4 regions of the Kineococcus halophytocola genome follow, and region 1 is predicted to be linked to each of the others. Evidence: riboswitches for the same ligand, from Rfam matches in the RefSeq annotation. Region 1 holds a riboswitch; each other region holds the start of a gene.
The links. Region 1 has a riboswitch for S-adenosylmethionine ahead of AB2L27_RS11960 (ABC transporter ATP-binding protein). Riboswitches for the same ligand answer to the same signal wherever they lie in the genome.
Positions count from the first base shown of each region.

Region 2: another riboswitch for S-adenosylmethionine. It lies ahead of AB2L27_RS15580 (methionine ABC transporter ATP-binding protein); the one in region 1 lies ahead of AB2L27_RS11960 (ABC transporter ATP-binding protein).
Region 3: another riboswitch for S-adenosylmethionine. It lies ahead of AB2L27_RS07745 (acyl-CoA dehydrogenase family protein); the one in region 1 lies ahead of AB2L27_RS11960 (ABC transporter ATP-binding protein).
Region 4: another riboswitch for S-adenosylmethionine. It lies ahead of AB2L27_RS09330 (MFS transporter); the one in region 1 lies ahead of AB2L27_RS11960 (ABC transporter ATP-binding protein).

Region 1 is NZ_JBGFTU010000012.1:73,568-76,733, forward strand. It holds gene AB2L27_RS11955 (aliphatic sulfonate ABC transporter substrate-binding protein) at 1-578, opposite strand, end outside; gene AB2L27_RS11960 (ABC transporter ATP-binding protein) at 725-1,546, opposite strand; SAM riboswitch class I at 1,540-1,632, opposite strand; gene AB2L27_RS11965 (Fic family protein) at 1,689-2,210, opposite strand; gene AB2L27_RS11970 (YqjF family protein) at 2,863-3,166, shown strand, end outside.
Region 2 is NZ_JBGFTU010000019.1:1,279-4,444, reverse strand. It holds gene sfnG (dimethylsulfone monooxygenase SfnG) at 1-1,098, opposite strand, end outside; SAM riboswitch class I at 1,109-1,190, opposite strand; SAM riboswitch class IV at 1,369-1,478, shown strand; gene AB2L27_RS15580 (methionine ABC transporter ATP-binding protein) at 1,618-2,622, shown strand; gene AB2L27_RS15575 (methionine ABC transporter permease) at 2,619-3,166, shown strand, end outside.
Region 3 is NZ_JBGFTU010000007.1:107,967-111,132, forward strand. It holds gene AB2L27_RS07740 (AAA family ATPase) at 1-859, shown strand, start outside; SAM riboswitch class IV at 1,080-1,191, shown strand; gene AB2L27_RS07745 (acyl-CoA dehydrogenase family protein) at 1,254-2,537, shown strand; gene AB2L27_RS07750 (GNAT family N-acetyltransferase) at 2,543-3,166, opposite strand, start outside.
Region 4 is NZ_JBGFTU010000009.1:45,580-48,745, forward strand. It holds gene AB2L27_RS09320 (alpha/beta hydrolase) at 1-714, opposite strand, end outside; gene AB2L27_RS09325 (SGNH/GDSL hydrolase family protein) at 797-1,597, opposite strand; SAM riboswitch class I at 1,762-1,863, shown strand; gene AB2L27_RS09330 (MFS transporter) at 1,879-3,166, shown strand, end outside.

The DNA of each region.
Region 1 (3,166 bases):
TTCGAGCCGGACTGGATCTCGGTGGCCGCCATGTTCGGGTCCAGGCCCGCCCACGCGTCGACGTCGCCGCGTTCGAGGGCGGCGCGGCCGTCGGCGTGCTGGATGTTGAGGATCTCCACGTCCGAGCCCGACAACCCCGCCTGCGCGAGCGCCTGCTGCAGGAAGAAGTACGGGTCGGTGCCCGTGGTGGCCGCGATCTTCTTGCCGCGCAACCCGGCCACGTCGGTCACCGTGGAGTCCGCACCCACGACCAGGGCGGTCCACTCCGGCTGGGAGTACACCTCGACCGTCTGCACGGGGGAGCCGTTGGTGCGCGCCTGCAGGACGGCCGACCCCGCGGTGGAGGCGAGGTCGAGGTTGTCGTTGCGCAGGAACTCGTTCGCCTTGTTGCTGCCCTGGGACTGCTCCCACTGCACGGTCAGGCCCGCGTTCTCCAGGATCTTCTGCTCCCGGATCACCAGGCTGAGCGGGTTGTAGAGGGCGTAGTCGAGGCGGACGCGGTCACCGCCGGAGGACCCGCCGGACGAGGAGGCGCCGGCGGCCGGGGCGACGCTGCCGGAGGAGGACTCACCCTGCACGCAGCCGGCGGCGGTGAGGGTGAAGGCCCCCAGGCCGAGGCCCAGGAGGGTGCGACGGGTGGTGCGGGCGGTGGCGGAGGGCAGCGTGGACACAGTTCTCCCGGGGAGGTGGGTGGGTGTGCGAGGGGGTGGTCGGGGTGCGCGGGTCAGGCCGAGCGCGGGACGCCGAGCAGGTCGAGCAGCTCGACGCGCAGCCGGGCCGTGGCGGCGTCGGCGCGGTCGCGGGGGCGGGGGGCCTCGACGGCGAGGTCGCGGACGATGCGCGCACCGTCCTCGTCCGGCCCGTCCTTGCCGAGCACGAGGACGCGGTCGGCCAGGTGCAGGGCCTCGTCGACGTCGTGGGTGACGAAGACGACGGTCGCGCCGGTGCTGCGCTGGACCTCGTCGAGCAGGTCCTGCATCTTCAGCCGGGTCAGGGCGTCGAGGGCGGCGAACGGTTCGTCGAGGAGCAGGACGCCGGGGCGGCGGACGAGGGCGCGGGCCAGGGCGGTGCGCTGGGCCATGCCCCCGGACACCCGGCGCGGGCGGTGCCCGGCGAACTCCTCCAGGCCCACGACCTCCAGCCAGCGCAGCACCTCGGCCCGGCCCTCGGCGCGGTTCGTGCCGCGGGGCAGGCCGAAGGCGACGTTGCCGGCCAGGTCGCGCCAGGGCAGCAGGCGCGGTTCCTGGAAGACGACGGCCGTGCGGGGGTGGACCCCGCGGACGGGTTCCCCGGCGATCTGCACCGCCCCGGTCGAGGGGGCGTCGAGCCCGGCGACGAGCCGCAGCAGCGTGGACTTGCCGCTGCCGGAGGCCCCGACGAGGGCGACCGTGCTGCCCGCCGCGAGGTCGAGGTCGAGGGGGGCCAGAACGCGGTGGTCCCCGAACGTGCGGCTCACGCCGCGCAGGACGACCCCGGCGGCGTCAACGCCGGTGCCGGGCAGCGCGGACGCGGGAACGGTGGGTGCGGTCGTCACGATCTCCTCCATCGGTCCCGGCATGAGCACCACACCTCACGAGGAGGCGGTTGCTGCGGCGTCGTCGAGCCAGGTCTCTCGGCCGCTCTGGATGGTGCGTCCACTGTAGAGCAGCTGAGGGCGTGCTGCCGACCTCTCGCGCGCGCCGGTCGTCTCAGCTGTCTCGTGACGACCGGCTCCCTCGCCGGTGGCGGCTGTCCCGGTACTCGTCGACCCACGTGCGCGAGCTGAGCCACACGCCCTGGGGGCTCTTCTGCGCTCGTAGCCGACCTCGGATGGCGGCGACCCGCAGCGCATCCGCGCTCAGGTCGTCCGTCGTCGACATGAGGCTCGCCAGCGGGACGAGGCGTGACGGGCCCGCCACCGCCGGGACCACGAAGCGGTAGAGGTTGTTGGTGATGGACCGGGCCAGGAGCTCACCCATGGGTCCGTAGTCGGCCTGGTCGGCGCGACGCATCGCCGCCAGGTACCTCGTCCGATCGTTCTTGAACACGATCGCCGGGGGGTGGCCCAGTCGCACAAGCACCAGGTTGAGCAGCAGACGGCCCGTCCGCCCGTTGCCGTCGATGAAGGGGTGGAGGCGTTCGAAGTCGTTGTGCAGCCGTGCGAGACGCTCCGGGAAAGGCTCCTCCCCGGGTGCCTTCAGTCGACCGATCGAGGTAATCCAGTCGCGCATCAGATGGTCGAGGTCCGGGGAGGGGGGGTGGCGTCATCCCCTCGGGGAAGGGCTGGATGTCGTGGCGGCGCCAGTTGCCGGGGCGCTCGTCGGGGGTCGCGTGGGGGTGGGGCGCGACGTCCCACACGGGAGTCATCGCCTGGTGGTGCACCGTCCGCACCTCCTGCAGCGTGACGAGGTCCCCGGTCGTCCAGTCGCTCGGCTCCAGCGCTTGCCCGTAGACCCACTTGGCGGCGTCGGCGTACCCCTTGACCTCCATGTACTCGCGCAGTTCGCGAGAACCGACGGCCCGTCCCTCGTCGAGCAGTTGCCGCACCTGGGACAGGATGAGCGTGTTCCCCGCCAGAGCCGTCGAGTGGTGGGCTTCCTGGTGCCACAGGTCGTCCCAGATGTCCTCGGCCTCCGTCGGGGAGGGCAGCCCGCCGAGGCGGTCGTTCAGGTCTCGGATTGCCTCGTCCAGGCGTGCGTAGACGGTGGCTCTGGACGGTCGACCTCGGGGCACGGCACCTCCTGTGTTCGCTCGGCGGGAAAGTAATGTACCGAACAAGTAAGGCTGCTGAAGAGGTGTTGTTCGTTCGTGGCGCAGAAAAACGACCGAACATCCGTAGTCACCTGGGGTGCTGAGTTCCGCTGCACGCGCCACGCTGGGCTCGTGGTCGACCGCCTGCCCTCGCCGGACGCCATGGCCCTGTCCGGGCCGGTGATGATGCACCAGCACTGGGACGACCTGGCGTTCCTGCACTGGGCCGTCGACCCCGCCCGCGTCGCGCCGTTCCTGCCGCGCGGGGTGCGCCCGGACGTCCTCGACGGGGCCACCTACGTCGGCCTCATCCCGTTCACGCTGCGCGACGCCGGGCCGGGGCGGCGGGTGAGCGTGCCGTACGCGGGCACGTTCCTGGAGACGAACGTGCGCTTCTACTCCGTCGACGACGAGGGCCGCCGGGGCGTGGTCTTCG
Region 2 (3,166 bases), on a different contig from region 1:
GGCGCCGAGCTGGAGGTCCTCCCCCGCCGCCAGGCGCGCCTCGAGCTCGCGCACCCGCGGGATGACCAGCTCGCCGAACGCCTCGACCTCCTCCTTGACGTGCAGGAAACCGAGGAGCAGCAGGTCGACGCCGACGAGCCGGTAGGCCAGGACGCGACGCGCCACCTCCTCGGGGGTGCCGACGAGGCCGGTGCGGAACCCGTCGTTGTACTGGACGAGGTCGCGGAACTCGCTGTCGGCCCACATGCCCTTGCCGTCACCGGTGGCGTTGCCGGCCTCCTGCACGGCCGCGCCGAACCCCTCGACCTTGGTGCGGTCGGCCTTGGCGATGATCTCCTCGAGCACGGCCTCGGCCTCCTCGCGGGTCTCGCGCACGAGGGCGAAGCCGTTGAGGCCGAACCGGACGGTGCGGCCGTGCTGGGCGGCCTGGGCGGAGACCTCGCGCACGCCCTGGGCGGCGTCGGCCAGCGACTTGCCGTTCATGAAGTACCAGTCGCTGACCCGGCCGGCCATCGCCTGCGCGGCGGTGGAGTTCCCGCCCTGGAACAGCTCGGGGGCCGCCGTGGGCTGGGGGCGGAAGGTGATGTCGGTGGCGTTGAAGAAGTCCCCGGACTGGCTGTACCCGTCCTGGCTCCACACCCCGCGCAGGAGCTCGATGAACTCCTCGGACTGCTGGTAGCGGTCGTCGTGCTCGTGCCAGGTGACCCCGAGTTGTGTCGCCTCGTTCTTGAACCAGCCGGACACGATGTTCAGCGCGAGGCGGTTCTGGGTGAGTTCCTGCGTGGTCGCGGCGAACTTGGCGAGCACACCGGGGTGCCAGAAGAAGGGGTGGACGGCGGCGATGACCTTGAGCCGCTCGGTGGCCAGCAGCAGGGCCAGGGAGAACGAGGTCGACTCGTGCTGGGCGTCGGCGCCGTAGGAGGCGAGGTAGCGCACCTGGGTCAGCGCGTACTCGAACCCGACCCGTTCGGCGGCCCGGGCCACCTCGACGTTGTAGGCCGGGTCGTGGCTCGTGCGCTGCTCGATCGTCGAGACGACGAGACCGCCGGAGACGTTGGGGACCCAGTAGGCGAACTTCAGGGGCTCGTGCAGGGGCATCGCGGCGCGTCCTCCATCGGTCCTGGCGGTAGCACCCCCGTGGGTTGCTGCGGCGTCGTCGAGCCAGGTCTCTCAGCCGCTCTGGATGGGATCCCCCGCAGCGTACCCCCTCCTCCGGGCGAACGCGCCCGGCTCATTTCGGGACCAGTACGACGTTGTGCCGCAACGGATGTCGGAGACCCCCTTCCACCTCCTCCCCACCCCCTCCCCGGCCGCGGACGTGGCGGAAACGCTTGACGGGGATCTCCGGCGGCTGTCAGAGTCCCTGCAGGTCATGAGCGCCAGCGTCAAGCCCCGGCTCGCTGGCCGGCAACCCTGGTCCGTCACGGGGTGCTCCGGGTGAGGACCAGGTCCGCAGGGGTTGCGGACAAGGACGAACCAGGAGTTCCCGTGTCGATGGACTGTCGCCGCTCCCGCTGAGCGCACCCCTGCTCCCCCCTCCCCACCGGACCCGGCGTCGCGCCGGGCCCGCGACCTCCCCTGCCCGGCCCCCGCCGGCCCTGTCGCCCAGGAGACGACGTGATCGAACTGCGCCACCTCACCAAGACCTACGGGGAACCCCCGCGCACCACGACGGTCCTGGACCGCCTCGACCTCACCGTCCCCGCCGGCAGCATCACCGCCGTCGTGGGCCCCAGCGGTGCGGGCAAGAGCACGCTCGCGCAGTGCGTGACGCTGCTGACGCGCCCGACGTCGGGATCGGTCCTCGTGGGCGGCCAGGACCTCACCCGCCTGGGCGCGGACCGGCTGCGCGAGGCGCGGCGCCGCATCGGGACGATCTTCCAGTCCGACGGCCTGCAGACGCGGCGCACCGCCGCGCAGAACGTCGAACTCCCCCTGCGCTACCTCGGCGTCGTGACGCGCGACCGGCGGCGGCGGGTGGGTGAACTGCTCGAACGGGTCGGGCTGGCCGGGCTCGCCGACCGCTACCCGCACGAACTGTCCGGCGGGCAGCGCCAGCGCGTCGGGATCGCCCGCGCCCTGGCCCTGCGCCCCGGCGTCCTGCTCTCGGACGAGGCCACCTCGGGGCTGGACCCGCAGGCCACGGCCTCGATCACCGGCCTGCTGCGGGAACTGCGCGACGACCTCGGGCTGGCCATCCTGTTCATCACCCACGAGATGGACACCGTCGTCGACGTGGCCGACGCCGTCGCCCGCCTGGAGCACGGCCGCATCGTCGAGGCGGCCCCGCTCCTGGACGTGCTGCGGGACCCGGCCTCCCCCGTCGGGGCGGCCCTGCTGCCCCGCCGCGGGGTGGGGGACGCGCGCGGTCTGGCGGTCTGGGAGGTGCACTACCGCGGCGACGACGTGCCCGCCGACTGGCTGGCCGCCACGTCCCGCGAACTCGGCCGGGACCTGTCCCTGCTCGGGGCCTCGGTCGGGACCGTCGCCGGGCGCACCGTCGGGCACGCCACCGTCGGGGTCCCCGGAAGCGTCGACCCCGCCGTCCTCACCGCCGCGCTGGACCGCCGGGGACTGCACGCGCAGGCGCCGGCCCCGTCCCGGGAACTGGACCTCGTGTGAACACCCCGCTCGCGCAGATCCCCGCGCTCATCGCCCCCGCGCTCCTCGACACGCTGCTCATGGTCGGCATCGTCATGACGATCGTCGTCCTGCTCGGGGTGCCGATCGGCGTCCTCGTGCACAACCTCGCCCCCGGCGGGCTGCTGGAGAACCGCCCCGCGCACACCGTCCTGTCCTGGGTCGTCAGCACCGGCCGCTCGCTGCCGTTCCTCGTCCTCATGGCCGCGCTCGTGCCGTTCACCCGGTTCGTCACGGGCACGAACATCGGCATCCGCGCGGCCGTGGTCCCGATGGTCCTGGCCGGCACCGCGTTCTTCGCGCGCATCGTGGAGAACTCCCTGCGGTCGGTGCCGCCGCACCTCGTGGCGGTCGCCCAGGCCTCGGGAGCCTCACCGCTGCAGGTCATCACGACCGTGCAGCTGGCCGAGGCCACCCCCTCGATCATCGGCGGGTTCACCATCAACACCATCGCGATGATCGAGTACTCCGCGATCGCCGGGACCATCGGCGCCGGCGGCATCGGCTACGTCGCGGTCACCTACGG
Region 3 (3,166 bases), on a different contig from region 1:
CCACTTCCTGGCCCGCAAGGCCCACGAGGCCGCCCTGGACGACGCCGAGCGGCGCGACGCGCTGGCCGGCATCACCAACGGCTACTCGCCGGTGATGATCGAGAACCTGCTCGACGAGGCCCTCGTCAACGCGGTCCGCCGCGGCGGTGACGGCATGGACTGGGCCGACCTCGAGCACGCCCGCCTCGTCACCGAGGTCGGGCTCGGCCAGCCCGTCGCCTACACCGACCACGAGGCGCGGCTCATCGCCACCCACGAGGCCGGGCACGCCGCCGTCGCCTGGCTGGTGGCCCCGCAGCGGCGCCTGGAGATCCTCACCATCGTCAAGCGCGCCAGCGCCCTGGGCCTGCTCGCCCACGGCGACGCCGAGGACGTCTACACCCGCTCGCGCACCGAGCTCGCCGGCATGATCAAGATCGCGTTCGGCGGGCAGGTGGCCGAGGAGCTGTTCTTCGGCGACGTCTCCACCGGCCCCGCCGGGGACCTGCAGTCGGCGACGTCGGTCGCGGCGCAGATGGTCGGCTCGGCCGGGATGGCGGGCACGCTGGTCTCCTTCGCGGCCGTCCAGCAGGGCGCCTTCGCCGACGGCAACCTCGTCGCCCGCGTCCTGGGCGACGCCGAGGGCCGCCGCCTGGTGGAGAACCTGCTGAGCGAGCAGAAGGAGGCCGTCCGCGAGCTGCTCGGCCGCCACCGCCACCTCGTCGAGGCGCTGCGCGACGCGCTGCTGGAGCGCCACGAGCTCATCGGTCACGAGATCACCGACGTGCTCGAGGCCGCCCAGGCCGAGCACGCGTCGGCCGTGCCGCAGGTGGCACCGCGAGTGATCGACCTGCGCGACCCCGCCGACCGGCGGGTCTGAGACCCGTCGCGACCGGGACGGCAGGAGGGGAGTCCCGGTCGCGACGCAGGACCTCGCGACGGCACCGGGCCGGCAGGCCGGCTCCGGGGGCGGCCGTCGCGAGCGGGCACGGGAGCGGTGCACCCGGGGGGCTGGGGGCACCGCTCCCGTTCGGCGTCCCGGGGCCGGTCGTGCGCGCCACCCTTGATCGGCACCGGCTGCGTCTGGTTTCCTGCTCCCAGGTCATGAGCGCCAGCGCGAAGCCCCGGCTCGCTGGCCGGCAACCCTCCTCGTCGTGGGGTGCCCCGGGTGACGACCTGACCCTGGTGCTCCGGCACGGGTAAGGACGAACGGTCCCCGCACCGGCCGGCCCCCCGCCCGGGCGCCGCCGCGTCCGCGACCGAGGAGAGACCCTGTGACCACCAGCGAGCTGGCCCCCGACACGCTGCCCACGACCCGCCCCGCCGAGCGGTTCGCCCCGCTGTTCGCCCGGATCGCCGAGGGCGTCGTCGCCCGCGAGCAGGACCACGAGCTGCCCCGCGCGCAGGTGCGCGAGCTGCTCGCCGCCGGGTTCGGGCGGTTGCGCCTGCCCGTCGCCGAGGGCGGGGAGGGGCTCGACCTCGTCGAGTTCACCGACCTCCTCGTCGACCTCGCCACCGCCGACTCCGCGCTGCCGCAGGTGTTCCGCGGGCACATCGCCTGGGTGGAGCAGGTGCTGAGCCTGCCGCCGGGGGAGCACCGCGCGCGCTGGGTGGAGCGCATCGCCCGCGGTGAGCTCGTCGGCAACGCCTGGAGCGAGGTCGGAGACGGCGTCACCGGCGAGCAGCAGACGGTCGTCACCACGCGGGACGGGCGGACCAGCGTCAGCGGCCGCAAGTACTACACGACCGGCACGATCTTCGCGGACTGGACCGACGCCACCGCCCGCCGCGCCACGGGTGCCGACGGGCTCGACGGCGGGTTCGAGGTCGTCACCGCCCTCGTGCCGGTCCACGCCGAGGGCGTGAGCGTCTCGGACGACTGGGACGGCTTCGGGCAGCAGCTCACCGGCACCGGCACGCTCGTCCTGGACGACGTCGAGGTCGACCCCGCCGACGTCGCCCCCTTCACCGAGCGCTTCCGCTACCAGACCGCGCTCTACCAGCTCGTCCTGCTCGCCGTGCAGGCCGGCATCGCCGCCGCCGTCGAGCGCGACACCGGGGCCCAGGTGCGGGCCCGCACGCGCAGCTACACCCACGGCCTGGCGCCGCTGGTGCGGAACGACGCGCAGGTGCTGTCGGTCGTCGGGGAGATCTCCGCCACGGCCTTCACCGCGCGCGCCCTCGTGCGCGCCGCCGCCCAGGCCGTCCAGGCCGCCGCCGACACGGCCCACCTCCCCGGCACGGCCGCCGACCGCGAGGCGAACGTGCTCGCGGAGATCCGCACGGCGCAGGCGCAGGTCGTGCTCTCGGAGTCCGTGCCGCGCGCGGCGACCCTGCTGTTCAACACCCTGGGCGCCTCGGGGACCTCGCGGGCCCGGGACCTGGACCGGCACTGGCGCAACGCGCGCACCGTCGCCTCGCACAACCCGGTGATCTACAAGCAGCGGATCGTGGGGGACTTCTCGGTCAACGGGACCGAGCCGCCCTTCGTCTGGGACATCGGCACCCACGCCTCGGTCGACCCGGCCGCGGTGCGGGCGCAGGAGTCCCGGCGGTAGCCCGCTCAGCGCTGCGGGGCCACCCGGTAGTGGTAGGCGTGGTGGACGGTGAACCCGGCCCCCGCGTACAGCGCCCGCGCGGCCGCGTTGTCGCCCTGCACCTGCAGGTACGTCGAGGCGGCCCCGCGGGCGCGGGCCCAGTCGGCGACCTCGGCCAGCACCCGCCGGCCCAGGCCGCGGCGACGGTGCGAGGGCAGCGTCTCCACCGCCGTCACCCCCGCCCACCCCGGTGACAGCGACCCCCGGGCGATGGCCACGGTGGTGCCCCCGTCCAGGACCTTCACGAACACCTGCTCGTCGGCCGAGACGAGGATCCGTCGGCCGGCCCCGGGCACCGTGGGCAGCCCCTGGTCGTGGTACCGGGCCAGCCACGCGGCGTCGGGCTCGGGCGCCGTCTCGACGCGCATCCCCGCCGGCAGCGGGACCTCGGCCGCCCCGGGCAGGTCGTCGGTCGCGGCCGTGAGCACCGCCGTCGGCGTGCGGACGGTCCACCCACCGGCGGCCAGCAGGTCGACGAGCTCGGTGCCTTCGCCCAGCCCGCCGTCGGGGTGGGCCACCGCGATGAGCGGGGTCAGCCCGCGCGCGGCGTGGAACTCCACGACGCGCCCCACGGCCTCGGCCAGCGGGAC
Region 4 (3,166 bases), on a different contig from region 1:
CGAGGAGGCCGCGCGGGCGGCGGTGTAGTGGCTCTGCACCCAGTCCGGGACGTCCGTCGCCAGCCACGTCTCCAGCTGCGGCGCACCGGGTCCGCCGTCGACGCACTCGGTGTCGCGGCCCGCGGGGACCTCCACGTCGGGGAACACCACGATGGGGGCGGCGATCTGCCGGTGGGCGACGGCCCCGTCGACCGACGGCACGACGTCCATCGCCTCCAGCCACTGCTGCGGGGTCCCCGGGTAGCCGTGGAACGCCTCGACGACGGGGTACCCGCCGGCGGGTGCGGGCTGCGTGCCGTACCCGGCGGGCAGCAGGACGAGCACCGTGCCGGTGACCCCCGACGCCGGGCCGGGTACCTGGGCGCGGAACACCCGCCCGTCGTACCCGTCGAGCCGTTCCGCCGCCGGGGCCGCGGCGGTGCCCGTCGCGGTCGTGGTCGTGGTGGTGGTGGTCGTCGTGGTCGTCGTGGTGGTCTGCGCGGACCGGGTGCCGAGGAGGTCGTCCCAGTCGGAGTACAGGCCGAACCGCGAGTTCACGACGAGGAACACCGCCACCAGGACGGTCAGGTTGACCGCGACGAGCGAGACCGCCCGGCCCAGCAGCGCCGCCACCCCCCGTCGCGCCAGCACTCGCCAGCCGGCGACGACCGCGACCAGCGCCGCGCACGCCACCGCGATGGCCACCCCCTGGGTGACCGGGCTCGACAGACCCACCGTGGAACTCCCCCCGCACCGACGGACGCCGGCGGGCGTCCCGGACGATCGTGGCCGACGGGGACCGGCGGTGGGGTCGTTCTCAGCCGATGCCCGGCGAACGTGGGGCGTGTTCGGAGGTGAGCGCCGCGAGCACGGCGTCGGCGATGGCCCGCTGGCCCCGCGCGTCCGGGTGGTCCCCGTCGTCGGCCAGCAGCGACGTGGGGTCCACGTCGCCGCGGTCGCCGTGGAAGACCGGGCGCAGCCCCACGACCGAGACCTGCCCGCCGTCGGCGGCGAGGGCCGCCGGCAGCCGGTCGTCGAAGGCGTCCGTCAGCTCCTCGTGGACGCCGCGCTGCGCGGGGGTGTACCGCGCGGCGGCGAGGTCGCCGTCCAGCCCGACGGCCCAGTAGTCCAGGACGACGATCCGGGCGCCGGTGGGCACGAGCCGGTCGACGGTGGCCGCGACGGTGGCGACGGCCCGCGCCGCGGCCGCGTCCACCTGGGCCGGGTCGGGCAGCGGGTCGTCGGTGACGAGGCCGGCCAGGTCGTTGGCCCCGGCCTGCAGGAGCACCACGTCGGTGGGGGAGACCTCCCCGAGGTGCTCGGCGGCCGCGGCGGCGACGTCGTCGGACGTGGCGCCGTCCTGCGCGAGCCGGTCGAGGCCCACGCGCCGGCCGGGCGCGGCGAGGTCGGCGGCCACGAGGACGGGGAAGGGGGAGCACGCGCACCCGGCACCCGTGGCCACGGAGTCACCGAGGGCGATGACGCGCGTCGGCCACCCGGCCCCGCCGTGGGTGGCGTCGTGGGTGCGGCCGGGGGCCGCGGCGGTCTGCTCGGGCAGGGAGGCGGCCACGCTGCCCAGCAGGAGCAGCACGACGGCCCCGGCGCGCACGGGTCTCACGCTCCGCACCGTGACACCACCACCCGTGCTCGACCCGTGCGGCGGGGGACGTCCCGGCCACCGTCGATGGTCGGCCCGGCGCGGCCCGCCCGCCACCGCGGACCCCGCCGCGCCCGCCCGGCCAGGGGTTGCGGCACCCGGTCGGAGGTGCGCTAGGTTCGGGACAGCCATCCAGAGCGACCGAGAGACCTGGCTCGTCGACGTCGCAGCAACCACCCCCCTCGACGTGAGGGAGGGGCAGGTGCTTCCGCCAGGACCGATGGGAGAACTCCGTGAGCACCCTGCAGTCCTCTGACGTCGCCGCGCGCCCCGCGGCCCGCACGGCCCGCCGTCGCGCGGCCCTCGGCAGCTTCGTCGGCACCACGATCGAGTGGTACGACTACTACCTCTACGGCACGGCCGCGGCGATCGTCCTGGGCCCGCTGTTCTTCCCCGACGTCGGCGGGGCCGTCGGCGTCGTCGCGGCCTTCGCCACCTACGCCGTCGGGTTCCTGGCCCGCCCCCTGGGGGGCGCCGTGGCCGGCCACCTCGGCGACCGGGTGGGCCGCAAGGCCGTCCTCGTCGCCTCCCTGCTCGTCATGGGCGTGTCCACCGCCGCCGTCGGGCTGCTGCCCACGCACGCGCAGATCGGGGCCTGGGCGCCGGTCCTGCTCGTGCTCTGCCGTCTGCTGCAAGGGTTCTCCGCGGGCGGGGAGTGGGGCGGGGCCGTCCTGCTGGCCGTCGAGCACGCCCCCACCGGACGCCGCGGCCTGTTCGGGGCGATCCCGCAGACGGGGTCGGCCGCGGGCATGGTCCTGGCCAGCGGGGGGTTCTGGCTGACCCGCTCCCTCACCGAGGACGACGCGTTCCTGTCCTGGGGCTGGCGGGTGCCGTTCCTGGCCAGCGCGGTCCTCGTCGTGGTCGGTCTGCTGATCCGGCTGAAGGTCACCGAGTCGCCCGCGTTCGCCGCGGTCCGCGCCGCCGAGGCCACGGCCCGCCGGCCCGTGGCCGAGGTGCTGCGGACCAACCGCCGCGGTGTCCTCGTGACGACGGGGATGCGGTTGGGGCAGAACGGGTCCTACGTCCTGTACACCGTGTTCGCGCTGAGCTACCTCGGCAGCGAGGTCCGCGCGGACGGGGCCGACGTCGGGTTGCTGGCCGTGCTCGTCGCCTCGGTGCTGAGCCTGGCCACGACCCCGTTCTGGGGCTGGCTGTCCGACCGCGTCGGCCGCCGCCCGGTCTACCTGGCCGGGTCCGTGCTCACCGCCCTGTTCGCCGTCCCGGCGTTCTGGCTCTTCGACACCGGGTCCACGGCCCTGGTCGTGGGGGCCGTCGTCGTCGCGGTGAACCTGGGCCACGACAGCCAGTACGGCGCGCAGGGCGCGTTCTTCGCCGAGCAGTTCGACGACCGCACGCGCTACAGCGGCGCCTCCCTGGGCTACTCGATCGGGGCCGTCCTCGGCGGCGGCCTGACGCCGCTGATCGCGGCCTCGCTGCTGGCCGCCGGCGGGGGATCGCCCTGGCTGGTCGCCGGCTACCTGTCGTTCCTGGCGGTGCTCACCACCGTCGCCGCCGCCTGCACGCGCGAGA